Regions from separate parts of the Pseudoxanthomonas sp. GW835-FHT14C01 genome, predicted to be linked through region 2. Evidence: predicted binding sites of a transcription regulator. Region 2 holds the regulator's gene; each other region holds the start of a gene.
The links. The regulator FliA, encoded in region 2, starts transcription of late flagellar genes. The targets are predictions, from matches to a motif close to TAAAGTTTNNCNNNCNNNGGCCGATAA.
Positions count from the first base shown of each region.

Region 1: the regulator FliA is predicted to act here: its motif matches at 1,060-1,086, upstream of AC1Q5B_RS14905 (GGDEF domain-containing protein).
Region 3: the regulator FliA is predicted to act here: its motif matches at 1,396-1,422, upstream of AC1Q5B_RS13470 (GGDEF domain-containing protein).
Region 4: the regulator FliA is predicted to act here: its motif matches at 1,726-1,752, upstream of AC1Q5B_RS11555 (HDOD domain-containing protein).

Region 1 is NZ_JBXAGB010000003.1:336,646-340,039, reverse strand. It holds gene tsf (translation elongation factor Ts) at 71-949, shown strand; gene AC1Q5B_RS14905 (GGDEF domain-containing protein) at 1,163-2,653, shown strand; gene AC1Q5B_RS14900 (AIM24 family protein) at 2,669-3,364, opposite strand.
Region 2 is NZ_JBXAGB010000005.1:18,377-21,770, reverse strand. It holds gene flhF (flagellar biosynthesis GTPase FlhF) at 1-690, shown strand, start outside; gene AC1Q5B_RS19405 (MinD/ParA family protein) at 680-1,558, shown strand; gene AC1Q5B_RS19400 (RNA polymerase sigma factor FliA) at 1,555-2,307, shown strand; gene cheY (chemotaxis response regulator CheY) at 2,438-2,818, shown strand; gene AC1Q5B_RS19390 (protein phosphatase CheZ) at 2,818-3,394, shown strand, end outside.
Region 3 is NZ_JBXAGB010000003.1:26,671-30,064, reverse strand. It holds gene AC1Q5B_RS13485 (DNA ligase) at 1-172, shown strand, start outside; gene AC1Q5B_RS13480 (carboxylesterase family protein) at 247-1,050, shown strand; gene AC1Q5B_RS13475 (hypothetical protein) at 1,053-1,331, shown strand; gene AC1Q5B_RS13470 (GGDEF domain-containing protein) at 1,479-3,038, shown strand; gene AC1Q5B_RS13465 (aspartate carbamoyltransferase catalytic subunit) at 3,219-3,394, opposite strand, start outside.
Region 4 is NZ_JBXAGB010000002.1:994,469-997,862, forward strand. It holds gene ligD (DNA ligase D) at 1-1,033, shown strand, start outside; gene AC1Q5B_RS11550 (PA2169 family four-helix-bundle protein) at 1,128-1,583, opposite strand; gene AC1Q5B_RS11555 (HDOD domain-containing protein) at 1,788-2,726, shown strand; gene AC1Q5B_RS11560 (DUF6151 family protein) at 2,834-3,394, shown strand, end outside.

The DNA.
Region 1 (3,394 bases), on a different contig from region 2:
CGCCGGACCCTCACCCCAACCCCTCTCCCGACGGGAGAGGGGCTTTGCCAATCTAAACCGAGGTAATCCCGTGGAAATCACCGCTTCCCTGGTCAAGGAACTGCGCGAGCGCACCGGCGCCGGCATGATGGAGTGCAAGAAGGCACTCACCGAGAACAACGCCGACATCGACGCCGCGGCCGAGTGGCTGCGCAAGTCGGGCCTGGCCAAGGCCGACAAGAAGGCCGACCGCGTCACTGCCGAAGGCCGCGTGGCCGTGGCCCAGGACGGCGGCAAGGCCGTGCTGGTCGAGATCAACTCCGAGACCGACTTCGTCGCCAAGGACGCCAACTTCATCGCCTTCACCGATGCCATCGCGCAGGCCGCGCTGACCTCGGGCGCCGCCGACGTGGAAGCGCTGAAGAGCGCCAAGCTGGCCTCGGGCGAGACCGTCGAAGAAGCCCGTGCCGCCGCCATCGCCAAGCTGGGCGAGAACATGCAGATCCGTCGCCTGGTCTCGATCGACAGCGCCAACAACGTGGCCGCCTACGTCCACGGCGGCAAGATCGGCGTGCTGGTCGAGGTCAAGGGCGGCGACGCCGAACTGGCCCGCGGCCTGGCGATGCACATCGCCGCGATGAATCCCCCGCACAACAAGGCCGCCGACGTGCCGGCCGAGTTCGTGGCGAAGGAGAAGGAAATCGAGCTGGCCAAGATGTCGGACAAGGACAAGGCCAAGCCGGCCGACATCCTGGAGAAGATCATCTCCGGCAAGATCAACAAGATCGTCAACGAAGTCACCCTGTACGGCCAGCCGTACGTGCTGGACAGCGACAAGTCGGTCGAGCAGGTGGTCAAGGCCGCCGGCGCCGACGTGGTCGGCTTCCAGCGCCTGGTGGTCGGCGAAGGCATCGAGAAGGTGGTGGAAGACTACGCCGCCGAAGTGATGAAGCAGGCTGGCCTGGCGTAAGCCGAGCCTCATCCGCTTCACCGGAAAAGCCGCGGGAAACCGCGGCTTTTTCTTTTCCTGCGATGCGCGCGGGCCGCGCCGCCGCATCGCGACCGCTCGTCGCCCGCGACTAAAGTTTGCCGTTCCTGCGCCGAAACTGTTTACAAAGCTGACATTCCGTCACGCCTGCTGGCATGCTGCCTGCCACTTTCCTCCTGCGTAGTGCGCACCCGGATGCGTCCCGAACTCGAATCCCAGCTCTCGAACTGCCGCAACCTGCCCAGCCCGCCGGGCGTGGCGCTGCGCATCATCGAACTGGCGCAGGATCCCGACGTGGTGATGGCGACCGCCGCCGACGCGATCGGCCTGGACGCCGCCCTCAGCGCGCGCATGCTGCGCATCGCCAATTCCCCGCTCTATGCCAGCCGTCGCCGCGTGGAGAACCTGTCGCAGGCGCTGACCGTGCTGGGACTCAACGCGACGCTGACGCTGGCGCTGGGCTTCTCGCTGGCGCGCTGCGGCAACGGCAGCTACCCGGTGGCGCAAGAGCGGGTCTGGCGCCGCAGCGTGATCGCCGCGCTGGCCTGCCGCCTGCTGGGCCAGCATGCCGGCATGCGCAAGGCCGAGGAGCTGATGCTGGCCGGCCTGCTGCAGGACATCGGCGTGCTCGCCTTGCTGGAAGTGCTGGGCGACGATTACGCGCAGCTCGTCGAACGGTCCGAAGACAACGCGGCGCTGCTGGCGGCCGAGCGCGAATGGCTGGGCTGCGACCACGCCACCGTCGGCGGCTGGCTGGCGCGGCAGTGGAACCTGCCCGGGCTGCTGCGCGAAGCGATCATGGAAAGCGAGACGCCCGTTTCGGACACCACCTTCAATGCCTGCGTCGCGGTATCGGGCCATGTCGCCGATATCTGGATCGCCGGCACGGACGAAGCGCAGACCGACGACGCCCATCGACAGGCGGCCCTGCAGGCCGCGACGCGGCTCGGACTGGATTACGCGGCCTTCCTCGCACTGACCGAGGACATGATCGCGGCATTGCCCGAGGTCTGCGCGATGTTCGACGTGCCGCCCGCGCCGCCCGCCCGCATCCAGGCCCTGCTCGATCAGGCGCGCGAGTTGCTGGTGGTGCGCAACCTGCGCGAAATCCAGGAGGCCGCGCGCGCGCGCAAGGAAGCCGACGAACACGAGGACCGTGCCCGCCGGCTGGCCGAGGAAGTCCGTCGCGATCCGCTGACCGGCGCCTACAACCGCAGCCAACTGGAAGAGGTGCTGGAGAAGGAATTCGATGCCGCCACCCGCCATGGCTGGCCGCTGTCGATCGCCTTCATCGACCTGGACGACTTCAAACAGGTCAACGACCGCTGGGGCCACCTGGTCGGCGACGAGGTGCTGCGCAACTTCGCCAAATCGCTGATGCGGCACGTACGCAGCAGCGACATCGTCGCCCGCTACGGCGGCGAGGAATTCCTGGTGGTGCTGCCCGGCATCAACGAGGAAGCCGCGGCGCACGTGGTGCGGCGCATCCTGTCCGAGGTATCCGGCGCGGCGATGGCCCATGTCAACGGCCAGCCGCTCTACATCACCTTCTCCGCCGGCCTCGCCACGCAGGGAGCGCTGGAACAGTTCCGCCACGTCGACGACCTGTTGCGCGCCGCCGACGAGGCGCTTTACGGCGCCAAGCGCGAAGGACGCAACCGCGTTTCGGTCGGCGCCAGCGCCTGACCCGGCGCGCCCGCGCTACTGGCGGGGCGCCAGCGCGACTTCCTCGTAGGGCTGCACGACCACCCAGCCCTCGCCCGCGAACCGCAACTGGATGCTTTCGCCCGAACCACGGCCCAGCAGCGTGCCGAACGAGATGTCGGTGACGATTTCCGGCGTCAGGCCGCCCGACCAGGCCACGGTGGCGTTGGGATCGGTGAACACCGGCCCGGTCTGCGCGTTCACCGGCAATGTCAGCGGCTCGTAGTGCGAGGTGATGGCCACGATGCCGTGCCCGCTGAGGCGCACGTTGAACAGCCCGCCGGACAGCATGCCGGCGACCTTGCGCATCATCGTGATGCGGCTTTCGATGCCCGATTCGACCGCCAGCACGTCGTTGCCGTTGACGAAGATGGATTCGCCGGCCAGCCGCAACAGGGTGATCCGCTTACCGGCATCGGCCAGGTAGACGCGGCCCTGCCCCTCGATCTTCATCAGCTGCATGCCTTCGCCGCTGACCGCCTTCTTCAGCAGATTGCCCAGGCCCTGCTCCAGCACGCCCTGGCGCGTGAACTTCACCGCCCCCTTGCGCGCCACCATCGCGCCGGCCTTGGCCCAGACCAGACCGTTCAACCGTACCTCCAGCAGGTGCGGGCTCTCCAGCTCGAACGCTTCGGGGCTGGCGTCCTTCTCGCGGGAGGAGGCGATGAATTCCTGCAGGGTGCGCACGCTCATGGCCGTTCCTTGATGGCTGGCGAAGGGAAG
Region 2 (3,394 bases):
CTGATGCTGGGCCTGCTGTCGAAGAAGCTGCCCGTGCTCGACACCGACCTGCTCGACACCGGCGGCGTCATCGCCCTGGTCGGACCGACCGGCGCCGGCAAGACCACCACCATCGCCAAGCTGGCGGCCTGCTTCGCGCAGCGCCACAACGCCCGCGACGTGGCGCTGGTCACCACCGATACCGTGCGTGTTGGTGGCCGCGAACAGCTGCATGGCTACGGTCGCCAGCTCGGCATCGCCGTGCACGAGGCCGACAGCGCGCAGACCCTGGCGCTGGTGCTGGAGCGCCTGCGCGACTACAAGCTGGTGCTGATCGATACCGCCGGCCTGGGCCAGCGCGACCGCAACCTGGTCGGCCAGCTCAACTGGCTGCGCGCCTCGGGGCAGGTGAAGACCCTGCTGTGCCTGCCGGCCAATTCGCACTTCTCCGACCTGGACGAGGTGGTCCGCCGCTTCAGCGCCGTGCAGCCGCAAGGCGTGGTGCTGACCAAGCTGGACGAGACCGGCCGCCTGGGCAGCGCGCTGAGCGTGGTGGTCGACCACCAGCTGCCGATGACCTGGGTGACCGACGGCCAGCGCGTCCCCGACGACCTCCATCGCGCCAACAGCGCCCACCTCGTGCTGCGGCTGGACCAGCTGCGCCGCGAAGCCGACGAACCCTGCTCGACCGAGGCCACCCATGTCGCCTGATCACCCGCTGCAGACCAATCCCCGCAGCACCCCGCCGATGCCCGGCGCCTTCCATCCCGTGCGCGTCGTCGCCATCACCGGCGGCAAGGGCGGCGTGGGCAAGACCAACGTGTCGGTCAACCTCGCAGTGTCGCTCGCCGAGATGGGCAAGCGCACGCTGCTGATGGACGCCGACCTGGGCCTGGCCAACGTCGACGTGCTGCTCGGCCTGTCGCCGAAGTTCACCCTCGCCGACCTCGTCGCCGGCCGCTGCGGCCTGGAGGAAGTGCTTCTGGAAGGTCCCGAAGGCGTGCTGGTGGTGCCGGCCTCGTCGGGTTTCCGCCACATGGCCGAACTGACGCCGGCCGAGCATGTCGGCCTGGTCAACGTGTTCTCCGAGCTGCAGCGGGCCCTCGACTTCATGATCGTCGACACCGCCGCCGGCATCACCGACAGCGTGCTGACCTTCTGCCAGGCCGCGCAGGACACCGTGGTGGTGGTCTGCGACGAGCCGGCGTCGATCACCGACGCCTACGCGCTGATCAAGGTGCTGGCGCGCGAGCGCGGCCTGGACCGCGTGCACGTCATCGCCAACATGGTCCGCGACCCGAACGAGGGCCGGAAGCTGTACGAAAAGCTCGCGCGCGTCTGCGAGCGCTTCCTCGGCGACGTCGCCCTGCACTACCTCGGCGCCGTGCCGCAGGACGACTGGCTGCGGCGCGCCGTACAGCGCCAGCAGGCCGTCGTGAAGGCGTATCCGGGCAGCCCGTCGGCCCGCGCCATCACCGACATCGCGCGCACGACCGCCCGCTGGCAGCCGCCGGTCGGGGCGCGCGGCAACGTGGAATTCTTCGTCGAACGCCTGATCCAGCGGGGGGTGGCCGCATGAACACCGCCGCCGCCCAGTACCGCGCCGTGCAACGCGGCAGCGCGAACGACTTCGTCACCCAGCACGCCGACCTGGTCCGCCGCATCGCCCACCACCTGGCGGCGCGCCTGCCGGCCAGCGTGGAGATCGACGACCTGGTGCAGGCCGGCATGATCGGCCTGCTGGAAGCTTCGCGCAGCTATGACGCCGAGCAGGGCGCGTCGTTCGAGACGTACGCCTCCATCCGCATCCGCGGCTCGATGATCGACGAGATCCGCCGTGGCGACTGGGTGCCGCGCTCGGTCCACCGCCGCGCCCGCCAGGCCGCCGCCACCGTGCGCGAGATCGAACAGCGTACCGGCCGCGCCGCCATCGCCACCGAAGTGGCGAGCGCGATGGACATGCCGCTGCCCGAATACCTGCGCCTGATGGAGGATGCCGCGCGCGGCCAGGTGCTGAGTCTGGAGTCGCACATCGACGACCACGGCGAACCGAACACCTCGCGCACCGGCGGGCCGTCGCCGCAGCAGAACCTGGAGCGCAGCGAGTTCCGCCAGCAGCTGGTCAAGGCCATCGGCCACCTGCCCGAGCGCGAGCAGCTGGTGCTGTCGATGTACTACGAGCAGGAACTCAATCTGAAGGAAATCGGCGCGGTGCTCGGCGTCAGCGAATCCCGCGTCTGCCAGATCCACGGCCAGGCGATGGTGCGCCTGCGCGGTCGCCTGCAGGTGTTCGAGAAGGCCGACGCCGGCCTGGAAGACGACGAATGACCCTGCAGAAGCGCCCCGGGGCGCTCCCACGAGCCGACGCCAGCTCCGCTAAACATTTCCCGTCCGCGGTCGATATCCCCACCAGTCCCACCGTCCACGCAATACCGGAGCATCCGTGACCAACAAGAACATGCGCATCCTGATCGTGGACGACTTCTCCACCATGCGCCGCATCATCAAGAACCTGCTCAACGACCTCGGCTACACCAATACCGCCGAGGCCGACGACGGCAACACAGCGCTGACCGCGCTGGGCCAGGGCGGCTTCGATTTCGTGGTCACCGACTGGAACATGCCGGGCATGACCGGCATCGAGCTGCTGAAAGCCATCCGCGCCGACGACCGCTTCAAGACGCTGCCGGTGCTGATGGTGACCGCCGAAGCCAAGCGCGAACAGATCATCGAGGCGGCGCAGAACGGCGTGAACGGCTACATCATCAAGCCGTTCACCGCACAGACGCTGGAAGAGAAGCTGGGCAAGATCTTCGAACGCCTGGGAGCGGCCGCCTGATGAACGCCGTCGCCGACGCCACGGGCGCCCGCGCGGCGCTGGTGGAGAAGCTTCAGACCGCGCTCGATGCCCTGGAACAGGGCGACGAGGCGGGCTGGCGCCGCGAGCTGGATGCCATCGCCGCCTGGCGCACCCAGCCGATGATGCAGGGCCTGGGTCGCCTGGCCCGCGAACTGGCGCAGACGCTGGGCGAACTGCCGCCGACCGGCGCGGGCGAACTCGACGATGCCTGCGCGCGTCTGGACCATGTGGTCGAGATGACCGAACAGGCCAGCCACAGGACGCTGGACCTGGCCGAGCAGTGCCGGGGCTACGCCACGCAGCTGAAGAGCACCGACCTGTCGGCCGAACAGGCCGCGCTGGTGGACCGCATCGGCAAGGGCCTGTCCGAGATGGCGCTGGCGCAGAGCTATCAGGACCTGACCGGGCAGATCATCCGCCGCGTCGCCGGCATCGTGCGCCGCGTGCACGAGGGCTTCGGCGCGCTCGGCATCCCGCCGCCGGAAAAAAACCGCGACAAGCCTTCAGAACTCGCCGGTCCGGCCGTTGCTGGTCTTGACCGCAACGCGTTTTCGC
Region 3 (3,394 bases), on a different contig from region 2:
GCGCAGCTTCCGTCTCGGCACCGGCTTCACCGATGCGCAACGGGCTACGCCGCCACGGCTCGGCGCATGGCTGACCTACCGCTACAACGGCCTCACTTCGACCGGACTGCCGCGGTTCGCCCGTTTCGTGCGGATGCGCGACGACCTGCCTCCATCCGATCCCGAACGCTGACATGGCCGGAGCCCACCCGTTCTTCTTTCGCCTCGGGGTATGCTGCCGCCCGTTACCCTTGGACCGCCACCACCATGCGCTCTCTCGCCACCGCCTGCCTGGGCCTGCTGCTGATCCTGATGACCGCCTGCACCACCACCGCTCCCATGAACCCGACCGGCGAATTCGTCACGCGCGAAGTCACGGTCGATGGCAAGACCTACCGCTACCAGGTGTTCGTGCCCGCCGCGCGCTTCCGCAGCGGCAAGCCGCCGGTGGTGCTGTTCCTCAACGGTTCGGGCGAGCGCGGCAGCGACGGGGTGAAGCAGACGATGGCTGGCCTGGGGCCCTACCTGCGCCAGCATGCCGACACGTTCCCGGCCGTGGTGGTGTTCCCGCAGGCGCCCGAAGACACCGAGTGGACCGAGTCGGCCGGCCCGATCGCCTTCGCCACGCTGGACGCGGCGATGCGCGAGTTCGACGGCGACCCGGACCGTGTCTCGCTGACCGGCATGTCCATGGGCGGCTACGGCACCTGGGAACTGGCGATGCAGCAACCCACCCGCTTCGCCGCGCTGGTACCGGTCTGCGGCGGCATCACCGTCGACTGGACCGATGCACGCCCGGGCCTGCGCGCGCACAGCGTCGGCAATGCCGCCGATCCGTTCGCGGCCGCCGCCCAGCGCCTGAAGGACGTGCCGGTGTGGATCTTCCACGGCGGCCAGGACAACGTGGTGCCGCCATCGCAGTCGCGACGCATGGAGGCTGCCCTGAAGGCCGCCGGCGCGCGCGACGCCCGCTACACCGAGTTCCCCGACGCCAACCACAACAGCTGGGACGCGACCTACGCCTACGCCCCGATGTGGGACTGGCTGTTCGCCCAGCGCCGCGGGCGCTGAGCGTGGCCGAACTGGTTCCCGACTACTTCACCGCCGGCTGGCGCGAGCGCACCCTGGCCTGTCCCTGCGGCTGGCAGGGCGACAGCCGGGCGATGGCGATGGAACTGCACGACGCCGTCACCGACTACGCCTGCCCACCGTGCGGCAACCTGCTGCTGATCGTGTCGCACCCGACGCTGGACCAGGTCCGCGCAGCCGCCGCGGCAGGCAACGGCGAAGCCGCCGCCCAGCTGGCCATCGTCGAGGAAGCCGAGGCCCGCTTCACGCCGGACGCCCGCTGAGCCGGCGCCGGCGCGTCCTGCGTCACGCTTCCGCGGCTTTTTCAGCGACCGAACCCGCCCTCCCTCAACCTGCGCCCCTGGCGGCCGATAACCCGGCATCCCCTGGTGGCTGACGGGCACCCGCCCATGGCCGTGAGAGCGACGCGCATGGCTGATGTGGCCGACGACAATTCGGGTGTTACCGGCGGCTTCCGCCGGCTGTGGTCGCGACGCCGCGAGGCGGACGCACCGGCCTCGCGCGAGCTCGCCACGACCAGGGGGGTCGGCCCGAAGACCGCGATCAGCAGCGCGCAACTGCAGGCCCTGTTCGCGCACGCCGAGGAACCCGGCGCGTTGCTGTCCGCCTTCGCCGACGGCGTCGCCGGCCTGCCCGGCGAACTGCACGGCATGGGCGAGCGCCTGCAGTCCGCGCTCGCCGACAACGACTGGCCGCGCTACGGCCGCGCGTTACGCCAACTGGTCGACAAGTACATCCGCACGATCCAGGACGAGCCCCTGTCCGGCGAAGCCGACCAACTGCGCGACCTGCTGCATCACCTGCTGGTGGGCGGCATGGAGCACCTGCTGCGCGAGGACGCCGCCCTGCTCCCGCAGACGCACGCCCTGGCCGACCGGGTGCGCCAGTGGCAGCCCGCGCAGCCGCTGGCCGCGCTCGGCAACGACCTGAAGGAACTCTGCCAGCAGGTCGGCCTGCGCACCCATGAAGTCAACGACGCGCAGGAACTGATGCGCAGCCTGTTCGACCTGCTGCTGGAGAACGTCGGTGAACTGATCGAGGACGGCAGCTGGCTGCAGGACCAGATCGGCGCCGTGCGCCAGTTGCTCGCCGGCCCGCTCGATCGCACCGCGCTGGAGCAGACTCGCGCCGGCCTGCGCGAGGTCATCTACAAGCAGGGCCTGCTGAAGCAGGGACTGGCCGAGTCGAAGGCCTCGATGAAGGAGATGATGGTGACCTTCGTCGAGCGGCTCGACGGCATGGCCAACAGTACCGGCGAATTCCACGACCGCATCAGCTTCCACGCGCAGGCCGTGCGCGACAGCCGCAGCATCGCCGAGCTGGGCAGGCGGATGGAAGACATCCTGGAAGACACCGCGCAGGTGCAGGCGCAGGCGTTGCGTGCGCGCGACAGCCTGCTGGAGGCGCGCCGCGAGGTGGAGGACGCCGAACGCCGCGTGATGGACCTGGAGCAGGAACTGCAGTCGGTGTCCGAACTGGTGCGCGTGGACCAGCTGACGGAGGCATTGAACCGCCGCGGCTTCGATGAACTGTTCAAACGCGAATCGGTCCGCGCCCTGCGCAGCGGCCAGACGCTGACCCTGGCGCTGCTGGACCTCGACGATTTCCGCCACATCAACGCCGCGCACGGCCACCTCGGCGGCGACGCCGCGCTTTGCCACGTCGTGGCGCTCGCGCGCGCCACGCTACGCGCCACCGATGCCGTGGCACGCTTCGGCGGCGAGGAGTTCGTTCTGCTGCTGCCGGAAACCAGTTTCCTGGAAGCGATGGGCACACTGGAGCGCCTGCGCGACCGCCTGGCGCACAAGCCCCTCGTCTATGAAGGGCGCGGCATCCTGGTGACGTTCAGCGCCGGCGTGGCGCGCTGGCAGCCGGGCGAATCGCAGGATGAGCTGCTGGCCCGCGCCGACCGCGCCATGTACCAGGCCAAGCAAGCCGGCAAGAACCGCGTGGTCGCGGCACCGGAGTGAGCAAGGCGCAGGGATTCTTGCGCCGTGTTCGCGAGTGATCGTCATCCCGGCGAACGCCGGGACCAGTGTCTTTGGTTCTGGCGATTGAAGTCGCTGGGTTCCGGCCTTCGCCGGAATGACGGAATCGGGATGCCTTCTTCTTAAAGCGATCGCCCGCGCTTGCACCCCGTTGAGCGTCCTTCACCCCAGCAGCATCTCCAGCACCGCCATGCGGATGGCGACGCCGTTGCTGACCTGGCGAAGCACCAGCGACTGCGGGCCGTCGGCGACCTCGTCGGTGATCTCCACGCCGCGGTTGATCGGACCCGGATGCAGAACCACCGCATCCTTCGCCGCGCGCGCCAATCGCGTGGTGG
Region 4 (3,394 bases), on a different contig from region 2:
GCTGCTGCGGCAACCCTCGCTGAAGACGCTCCGGCGCGACAAGCGCCCTGCGGACCTGCGCGAACCCTCGTCTTCCACCGTCAGTACCGGATCCGCCATGCCTGCCACACGCCGCACGTCCAGGGTTGCCGACCCGGTGGACCTGACGCACCCCGAGCGCGTCGTCTTCCCCGACAGCGGCATCACCAAGCAGCAGGTCTTCGACTATTACCGCGCGATGGCGCGCTGGTTGCTGCCGGAGATCGAAGGCCGGCCCTTGTCCGTCGTGCGCTGTCCGCAGGGCGCCGGACGGCCGTGCTTCTTCCAGAAGCACCACACGCCCGGCATGGACCGGGTCGATGTGGTGCCGCTGGAGGAAGAGGGCGGCGCGCGCGCGGACTATCTGGTCGTGAACGACGAAACCGGCCTGCTGGAGCTGGCGCAGTTCAACGCGATCGAATTCCATCCCTGGGGCGCGCAGGCGCAGGCGCCCGATCTCGCGGACCGGATCGTGTTTGACCTCGATCCGGGGCCGGACGTCGCGTGGGCGCGCGTGGTGGATGCGGCACGGCTGGTGCGCAAGCGCCTGCGCGCGCTTGGACTGACGTCGTATGTGCGCACGTCCGGCGGCAAGGGCCTGCATGTGGTGGTGCCGCTGAAACCCGCATGCCCGTGGCCGCCGGTTAAGGACTTCGCGCATGCGTTCGCCGAGTCGATGGCCGCGTCCGAGCCGCTGGCCTATGTCGCCAGCGCGACCAAAAAATTCCGCAAGGGCCGGATCTTCATCGATTACCTGCGCAACGGGCGCGGCGCCACCAGCGTGGCCTCGTTTTCGTTGCGAGCGCGCGAGGGCGCGCCCGTGGCGATGCCGTTGCGCTGGGAGGAACTGGGCCGCATCAAGGGCGGCGACGCCTACACGCTGGCATCCGCGCCGCGGCGCATGGCGCGCGTCGGCGAGCATCCATGGGGCGACTACACCCGCATGAAGCAGGATCTGGCGGCCGTGGCGGCCAGACTGTCGAAGGCGGGCAGGGGCAGCACGAAGTCCCGCTGACCTGCGGCTGCGGCACCCGTTCTGGACCTCGCATGACGTCCATGAAGAAGCCCCGCGGCAGCGGGGCTTCGTAGCGGGCGGGCCGGTATGCGGCTCAGCTGGCGTGCTTGAGCACCTGCTTGCGGTCGCGCATCACGTTGTGGCACTCGCGCACGCTCGGCAGCAGGGCCTGGGCCTCGGCACGCGCGGCGGCCGGCGTATCCTCGTCGCTGATGGTCTCGTTGAACGCCTTCAGCAGACGGTCTTCCGACTCCTCCAGTTCGGAGACGTAACCGTACGTGGTGTCGCCTAGCGCGGCACGGACCTTGCCGTAGAACTGCTGCATGCTGCCGACCAGGGTGCCGTGTGTGGCGGGCTTGCCGCCCGTGGCGGCGACGGTGGCGCTGAGACGCGCCACGATGTCCTGCTTGACGCCGGCGATGCGCGTGAACAGCGCGGCGAGTTCGGCATCCTTCACCTTGCCGGCGGCCTCGGTGTAGAAGCCGTGGCCGTCGCGAGCGATCTCGATCAGATCGTTGAGGCTGTGCTGGATCTTTTTCTGGGTGTTCATGGAAGCTCCTGTGGAAATGGGGGAGGCGCGTGGGTCTGCCTTCCGTGACGTCACCGTCGCGCATGCGGGATCAACATCGTGTGACCACGGAATGACGGGATTCATGAACGTCGCGAGGTTGCGAAGCGTCCGTGAAGATCGCTAAAGATCTCTCTTGCCCGGCCGATGCCATGAGATCGAACAAGCGAAGAAGGGCGGGTACGCGTGCCGCTGCTTGCGAAAGTGACGGATTGGTGGTCGAGGAGCCGGCGTTCGCCGATCGCGCCGCCGTCGGCGCGTGCCGCACCGGAGATGGAACAGGAGCATGCATCGCCGCTGTCGCCGGAAGCGGCGTCGCGCGACTGGGCCGGACCGTTGCTGCGCCTCGCGGGCGTGGATAGGGCGACGTCGCCGTCTCCGGAAGGCGGCGTGCCCGTCATCGCCGCCGCCAGGCGCGCACTGCAACGGTTCGCCGAGGACCCGCAGCGCCTGCCACGCCGCCCGCAACTGCTGCCGCACCTGCTCAGCACCCTCAACGACGACGATGCCTCCAGCCGCGACATCGCCGGCATCATCGCGCGCGATCCCGCGCTGGCCGCCAACCTGCTGAAGCTGGCGAACAGCGCGCTGTACCGCAGCGTTGCGCCTGTGGAAAGCCTGGACCGCGCCGTGGCGATGGTCGGCGTGGAGGGGCTTCGTCATCTGGTCGCGGTCGCGCTGATGCAGCCGGTGATGCGCATGGAGGGTGGCGCGTTCGGCCGCCTGCCGGACTTGCTCTGGGACCATACCCAGCGCGCCGCGCTGATCGCGGCGGACGCCGTGCGCGCCGCCGGCCGGGAGGACGTGTTCGCCGCGCAACTGCTGGCGCTGCTACAGGGGCTGGGTGCGATCGTGGTCGTGCAGGTACTGCGGGACGAGGCTGCGCGGGACGCGCGTGGGCTGCCTGACGTCGAGGCCATGGCCCGCCTCCTGCACCGGTGGTCGCCCCGTATCGGTCGTGCGGTCGCGCGCGAGTGGGCGCTGTCCGAGCGCGTGATGCTGGCGTTGCACGAGCAGGACGTGGACGACATGGCGAAGGCGGGCCTGCTTGCCCGCGCACTCGCGCTGGCGGCTCCCTGCGCCAGTGCGGCGATGGAAGCGCCGGCCGTGGCCGATGCCGCCTGAACAGACCCTGTGTTTTCCCGTCGGTCAGGCAACGCACTCCTGTTTGACGTGATGCTTATATCGCGTGCGGTATTGCTCGCCCAGGCAAGATCATGATGAGGCATACCATGACACTCGAATTGCGTTGCCGATGCGGAAAGGTGCGGGGCCAGGTGCAGGCGCAGCGTGCGTATGCGCGCGCCACCTGCTACTGCCGCGATTGCCAGGCGTACGCGCGCCATCTGGGCCAGCCGGAGGTGATGGACGCGAACGGCGGCACCGATATCGTGGCGATGAATCCCGACGGCGTCGTGTTCACCGCAGGCGAAGAGAACATCGCCGGCCTGTGCCTGCATGAGGGAGGGCTGTTGCGCTGGTACGCGGGGTGCTGCCGCACCCCGCTGGGCAACGCGCCTCGGGACGGCCGGGTCGCCTATGTCGGCATCGTGGCCGCATGCCTTCCGAACACGGCAGAGGTGGACGCGGCGCTCGGTCCGCGCGATCGCATCGTGCTGCATGCCCGCTCGGCACTCGGCGACGTGGCGTCCACGCCGTTGGCCGTGACGACCGGTGGGCTCCGGATCGCTGCCGGCATCGTGATGGCGAAGCTGCGCGGGCAGGCGCCATCCCTGTTCTTCGACGCCAACGGCCAGCCGCATCGCACCGCGCACCCCCTGAGCCCGCAGGAG